3 regions of the Streptomyces sp. NPDC040610 genome follow, and region 2 is predicted to be linked to each of the others. Evidence: riboswitches for the same ligand, from Rfam matches in the RefSeq annotation. Region 2 holds a riboswitch; each other region holds the start of a gene.
The links. A riboswitch is a leader RNA that binds a small molecule or an ion and turns the genes downstream of it on or off. The one in region 2 is predicted to bind cyclic di-AMP.
Positions count from the first base shown of each region.

Region 1 (2,257 bases), on a different contig from region 2:
GCACTCCTGGAGGAGATGCTCGGGCGCCACACGGGGCAGGACGCCGAGCGGATCGCGGCGGCCATCGAGCGCGACACCGTCCTGGACGCCGCGGCCGCGGTGGAGTTCGGCCTGGTGGACCGGGTCGTACCGAACCGCGGGGCCACGACCACGACCGCCGAGTGAGGCCCGGGTGCTGCCCGAACTGCCGCCGCTGCCCGCCTTGACCCGCGCCGAGGGCGAGCTGATCGACGCCTATCTCGCGGTCGTGGACCTCGTCGGCCGCATCAATCCGGCGCGCGCGGAGCACACGTACGGCGGCCTGCGCGCCGCACAAGCCCTCGTCAGCAGGGCGACGGAGCTGCGGGACGCCCTGACGCTGATGCACCAGCGGGGCGAGGCGGAGGTCCACACGACGACGCTGGCCCGGGCGTTGCGCACGCTGGACGGCGAGCGACGTGCCGCGCGTGTGACCGTGCCGCCGCCCGCGGTCGGCGAGGAGGCGCCACCGACGGGTGGATGACCGATCAGCCCCGGGGGGTGGGGTGAGCGCACCGATGAAGCGCACCGATGAAGCGCCCCTTTGAACAGCGCCCCCATGAACAGCGCACCTATAGGCACCTATAAACGGCGAGTCGGCCAAGCGTTTCTGCTACGAGTTGACGGGGGCCGTCGAGGCCGAGCCTGCCGGTCCCCCACCGCCCCGCGCCGCGCCGCACCCTCTCCTTCGCGTCCGCGCACCCGAGGTGCGCCGTCGCACCGGACGCCCGTCGGAGCGCCACGGCCTCAGCGCGTCCGCGCCGTCCGCACGTTGAGGGTGCGGGCCGCGCGGACGGGTGTCGCGCCACTTCCGGTCCAGACCGGGGTGCGACCAGAGGTGGTAGCTCTTTCAGCGTAGGAAACACTCGCACGCGTGTGCCCCTGGAGTTGCACAACTCCCTTACGCGGCAGCCGGAACCGGACGTTCCAGTGCTGTTCGGGCAATCGTCTCCGACTGTGATCCAGGTCCCTTTCCGGCTCTGTCCACCCGAACGGGTCAGTCGTGAGGAGCCTCACATACAGCCGATTCGGCTCGGTTTTTTGGCCACTCTCGGGTGAAGATCCCTTCCGACGACAAGCCCCCGCCACAGGCGGCGGGGCGGTCCGGGTGGACGCCGAGTCCTGCCGCCACCCGGATGCCCGGTCGACATCTGTGCATCGGCAGGAGTGGAGGACCCAGCAAGGCGGACCGTCCGGGAGACCGGCCGGCCCTTGGGGTGAAGTCGCGACGCGACCGGGCATCTTCGCCTGCCCGAACCCGACAGGTCATCCTTCACAGGCGGCTGACGAAGGGTTGCGCATGACTGCGCTGAATCGTGTTCCGTCGCTGCTGACGAGGGCCGGTACCGCATCGGCACTCACGCTCGCCGCCGTGGGCGGCACCATCGTGGCACCCGGTCTGGTCTCCGAGGCCGAGGCCGCCACACACGGGACGAAGGCGCTCAAGATCGCGGCTTCCAAGAAGGGCTCCCCGTACGGCTACGGAGCCGTGGGGCCGCGCCGGTTCGACTGCTCGGGCCTCACGCTCTACTCGTACAAGCGCGTGGGCAAGAAGCTGCCGCGAACCGCCGCGCAGCAGTACAACAAGACCCGCCATGTCTCCAAGGGCAACCGCACCCGCGGCGACCTGGTGTTCTTCCACTCCGGCCGGAACGTCTACCACGTCGGCATCTACGCCGGCAAGAACAAGATCTGGCACGCCCCGAAGCGGGGCACGGTGGTACGCCTCGAGAAGATCTGGACGAACAGCGTCTGGTACGGCCGAGTCCGCTGACCTGAGTGCCCGGACGACGGCGCCTTCGGGCAGGCACCGCCGTCCGGGCGTGACCGGGCCGACGCGAGGAGTGCTTCGCGGCGGCCCGGGATACTCGTAGTGCATGTCCGAAAACGTCCCCACCGACGGCCCCCGGTCAGCGGGCACCGCCGCGCACGACGCCAGCCGAGGCCGCGACGAGACCCCGCTGGAACGCGCCGACCGCAACTTCTTCGAGCTGCTCCAGGAACTGAGGGTCACTCAGACCGGCGTGCAGCTCCTCTTCGCCTTCCTGCTCACACTCGCCTTCACCCCCCGCTTCCCCTCGCTCGACACCCTCCAGCGCGCCACGTACGTGACCACGCTGCTGCTCGCCGTCCTCGCGGCCGCTCTGTTCACCGCACCCGCCGCACTGCACCGGGGGCTGTTCGGGCGCGGCGCGAAGCCGCTCGTCGTCAAGGTGTCGTCGCGGCTCGCCGGGGCCGG
Region 1 is NZ_JBVIXA010000002.1:1,125,968-1,128,224, forward strand. Features, by position in the region: gene ACZ6AA_RS11265 (ATP-dependent Clp protease proteolytic subunit) at 1-165, shown strand, start outside; gene ACZ6AA_RS11270 (hypothetical protein) at 173-502, shown strand; cyclic di-AMP (ydaO/yuaA leader) riboswitch at 1,146-1,315, shown strand; gene ACZ6AA_RS11275 (C40 family peptidase) at 1,319-1,792, shown strand; gene ACZ6AA_RS11280 (DUF6328 family protein) at 1,896-2,257, shown strand, end outside.
Region 1: it holds a riboswitch for cyclic di-AMP, as region 2 does, so the genes downstream of both, ACZ6AA_RS11275 (C40 family peptidase) here and ACZ6AA_RS28880 (M23 family metallopeptidase) in region 2, are expected to answer to the same signal.

Region 2 (2,257 bases):
CAGAAGGCAGGATTTTCCGACGGGAGACCGGAATCCATGGATATCTTTTGGCCAAAGGGGCGTGCATACGCATGAAAGCCCCGGCTCGGGTGAGCCGGGGCTTTCATGCGTCAGGGAGGGTCCCGACATCAGGATCCGGACGTTGACGCCGGGATGAAGTCGGGATGCGGACGTCTGCGTCGGGAATCAGACGTTGACGCCGTGCGAGCGGAGGTACGCCACGGGGTCGATGTCGGAGCCGTAGTCCGCGCCGGTGCGGGCCTCGAAGTGCAGGTGCGGGCCGCTGGAGTTGCCGGTCGAGCCGGAGAGGCCGATCTGCTGGCCCGGGGTGACCGTCTGGCCGACCGTGACGCTGAGGGACGACATGTGGCCGTACTGCGTGTACGTGCCGTCGTTGTGGCGGATCACGACGTTGTTGCCGTAGGCGCCGCCCCAGCCGGCCTCGACGACGGTGCCCGCGGCGACCGCCTGGACCTGGGTGCCGGACGCGGCGTGGAAGTCGACACCGGTGTGGCTGCCGGAGGACCACATGGCGCCGCCGGTCTTGTAGCCGGTGGAGACGTAGCTGCCGTCGATCGGCGAGACGTAGGAGCCCAGGCGCTTGCGCTCGGCCTCGCGGGCGGCGCGCTCCTTGGCCTCGCGCTCCTTCTGGGCCTTCACCTTCGCGGCGGCCTCGGCCTTCCGCTTGGCCTCGGCGGCCTTGCGCTTGGCCTCAGCGGCCTGGGCCCGGGCCTCGGCCTCGGCCTTCTTCTGGGCCTCCGCCTCGGCGGCGGCGTGCTTCTGCGCGGCGGCCTGGGCGTCGATCTCGCCGGCCAGGGAGTCGCCGACGGAGATGGACTGGGTGAGGCCGGTGTGCGCGTACTCCGCGGAGCTGCCTTCGGCGGCGAGGGCCGGCGCGGCCAGGCCCGAGATGACTCCGGTGGTGGTGAGCGCGGCGACGCCCGCGGCGCTTGCGGTCGTGCGCGAGATGCGGCTCGGACGGCGGTGCTTGCCGGTCGGGCGGGTGAACGCCATGAAGCGGCTGATCCTTTCCTTCCTTCTCGCCTACCGGGTTAGCTGACGGGTTCGGAGCAGGAAGGTCTCCTACGGGCTCCTCGCCTCGCGGCAAGGGGTCCGATTCACCCCAGGGGACGTGTGGGTCCCCGGCTCCCCTGGCTCGCGCCGTACGGGGACTCGGCGATGGCTGTCCGGTGCCGCGGACGCGGCGTACTGCCTGACGGACAGCCGGACCGACGCTAAACGCCTCATCTTTCAATCGACAAACGAATCAGGCCTTTTGTAGCGCACGCCACAGGCCAGACGAGCAACCTCCATGTCAATTCGGACATATGGCGGCATGCAGGGACCCCAGCGGCTTCCTGAGCCACTGGGGTCCCTGTTCTCACGAGGCGTTGATACCGCTATGTCCAGCTTTACGGCAGCGGCGGCCTCGATCCGTCCCGTCCGGCAATCAGCCGGTGACCACCGTCACTTCACCGATACCGAGCGCCTTCACGGGCTCCTCGATCTGCGCGGCGTCGCCCACGAGGACCGTCACCAGACGGTCGTCCGGGAAGGCGCTCACGACGGCCGCGGTGGCCTCCACGGTGCCCGTCTGCGCCAACTGGCGGTACAGCTGCGCCTGGAAGTCGTCCGGCAGGTGCTGCTCGACCTGGTCGGCGAGGGTGGCGGCGACGGCCGCCGCCGTCTCGTACTTCAACGGGGCGACGCCGACCAGGTTCTGCACGGCGACATCGCGCTCGGGGTCCGTCAGGCCCTCCGCGGCGAGCGTGCGCAGAACCTTCCAGAGGTCGTCCAGGGCCGGGCCCGTGTTGGGGGTGTCCACGGAGCCGCTGATGGCGAGCATCGCGGCGCCCGTCCCGTCCGGGGCGGAGCGAAGGACCTGGGCGAAGGCGCGCACTCCGTAGGTGTAGCCCTTCTCCTCGCGCAGGACGCGGTCCAGGCGCGAGGTGAGGGTGCCGCCCAGGCAGTACGTGCCGAGGACCTGCGCGGACCACACGCGGTCGTGCCGGTCCGGGCCGACGCGGCCGATGAGCAGCTGCGTCTGGACGGCACCGGGGCGGTCCACGATGACGACGCGGCCGCGGTCGTCGGCGGTCACCGGGGGCACCGGGCGCGGCTCGGCCGCCCCGCCGGTCCAGGCGCCGAGGGTGTCGGCGAGGACGGCGTCCAGGTCGATGCCGGTGAGGTCGCCGACCACGACGGCGGTGGCCGTGGCGGGGCGGACGTGCCTTTCGTAGAAGGCGCGGACGGCCGC
Region 2 is NZ_JBVIXA010000009.1:283,160-285,416, forward strand. Features, by position in the region: gene ACZ6AA_RS28880 (M23 family metallopeptidase) at 187-1,014, opposite strand; cyclic di-AMP (ydaO/yuaA leader) riboswitch at 1,028-1,189, opposite strand; gene ACZ6AA_RS28885 (M16 family metallopeptidase) at 1,451-2,257, opposite strand, start outside.

Region 3 (2,257 bases), on a different contig from region 2:
CGGACCCCGCCGGCCGCCACGACGGACCATGGACCCTTGAAGAAGGCGCCCCACATCCCGTGCCAACACCCCTGCACCACCACCTCATCACCCGATCCCAGAACCCCGCCGACCTGCTCAACACCACCCCCCGCCCCTTCGGCGCCGCGATCACCACCTCACCCCTGAACGAACCGCGCGGCGCAGACCACGAACTGCGCGGCGAGGGAGGACTGCGCCCTGCGCCCCAGCCCAGGAACAGGTACTCACGGCGGGCGAGCCAGGCCGAGGGGTCTAGTACGGACCGTTGACGTTGTCGATCGACCCGTACCGGTCGGCCGCGTAGTTACAGGCAGCGGTGATGTTGGCGACCGGGTCGAAGCTGTCCAACGACGTCCCGGGCAGACGGTAGGCAGCAAAAGTCGGGTCGATGACCTGCAGAAGCCCCTTGGACGGCGTTCCCGCGACAGCGTTGGAGTCCCAATTGTTGGTGGCCAGAGGATCACCAGAGGACTCACGCATGATGTTGCGGTGGATGCCCTCGTAGGAACCAGGGATGCCATGCTGCGCCAAGATGTCGAGCGACTCCTTGATCCAGCCGTCAAGATCGTTGGTGTAGGACTTCTTCGCCGGGGCAACGGCGGGCTCGGCGGCGACCGCGCTGTCACGCTCGGACCGATCCGCCCGCCCGGCCGGACCCTTCGCACCGAGGGTGAGCTTGAGACCGGGTCGGATCATCCCCGGGTCGCCGCCCAGAGTGCCGCGGTTGTCCTGGTAGAGCTTCTCCCAGCCGCCGCTCAGGGAGTGCTCCCGGGCGATCTTGGAGAGAGAGTCACCCGCTTCGACGACGTACGTCCTGGGCGCCGCGGCGGGCCGGGCGACCGTCCCGGACTGCGCCGCGGCAGCGTCGGCCGCGCCGAGCACCGGCAGCGCGAGCACGGCCCCGCCCGTGCCTGCGGCAGCGATGCCCCGGCTGAGCGGGCTGGACTTGGGGCGGCGGTGCTTTCCCTTTGCAGGCATGACGAATTCCTCTCCGTCGCCTACGAGGTGAGCTGTCGGGTTCGGACGGGAGATGTCCGGTCGCACGGCGCGCGACTTCACCCCGAGCCGCTCCGGAATCCGGACCGGCGTCTTACCTGGGTCCCCCGCTCCTGCCGTGCGTAAGTAAGTGGGTAGGAAGGTTTCCGGACAGCGGCAGGATTCGGCGTTCCATCCGGATTGACGGTGACGTTAGGCGAGGAAACCCGGACGGAACAAGAGCAGAATTCAAAGAAGGAATGAACGAGCCCCATTCCTGACGACTGCCGCCCCTCACCTTCTTTGATCAAAAACTCCAACCTTCTTTGCGCAGAACGGAAGCGCGCTCTACAGCCCCCGAAGCCACCGCCTCCCCGTGTGACTCATTTCACCGGACGGCATACGGGCTGGAATACGACCCGACGGCAGATCAGAGCACGCTATTTCGTACCCACTTTCCGCAATGCAGGCGACACTTCCCGTACGCCACCAATGCCCGAAGGAGCAGCTTTTCAGCGCAAAGACGGACATTACGCATGGATGGTTCCCCCGGACCCAGCCAGAAGAAATTGACGAGGCATCGACGACAGAAGACTGCGCAGAACCTAACGGCCCATCAACCCCATCGAATCCACCGAAGAACGAAGAAGACGGAGAATCTGGCGACCCATCAGACCAATAACCAATAGGGAAAACCGGCCAACGGGAAGACTGAGAGCGCGATGCCACAACTACCGGGTGCACCCTGGACGCACCGGCCACCTGTATGCGCAGCTCTCCCCGGACCATCGGCGCTCCACGCGGTCCAACAGCCCTTCGACCCGCAGCGCATGACGCCACATCACGAGCATCCCGGAGACCCATCAGACCAGCACCACCAGCCGAAACCAACGCCGACACACACCACCCAGAAACCCGCACAAGACAACGGGCCGGTCCGTACGGTCAGCACGCCAGCACTGCAGGCGCACCGGGGCCGTCAGCGCGCCGGGGCGATCCTGATCTCGGCCACGATGCCATCGCCGCACAGGGCCAGCGCTCCCGGCCCTTCGTGACGTACGCAGTCGAGACGGCCGAGCACAGCCTCCGGTGCGCCCGGTGCAGTGACACTGATCCCTCCGGTGACCGCCATGACAAAGACGATCTCACCCACAGTGCACGCCACCGTGACCGCCCGCACACCGATGACGGGGAGGATCTGCACATGCGCCGTCGCCCGGCCCCTGCGGGTCATCACGTTCAAGTCGCGGACCGCGCCCGC
Region 3 is NZ_JBVIXA010000016.1:2,308-4,564, reverse strand. Features, by position in the region: gene ACZ6AA_RS35690 (transglycosylase SLT domain-containing protein) at 274-999, opposite strand; cyclic di-AMP (ydaO/yuaA leader) riboswitch at 1,002-1,160, opposite strand; gene ACZ6AA_RS35685 (HutD/Ves family protein) at 1,976-2,257, opposite strand, start outside.
Region 3: it holds a riboswitch for cyclic di-AMP, as region 2 does, so the genes downstream of both, ACZ6AA_RS35690 (transglycosylase SLT domain-containing protein) here and ACZ6AA_RS28880 (M23 family metallopeptidase) in region 2, are expected to answer to the same signal.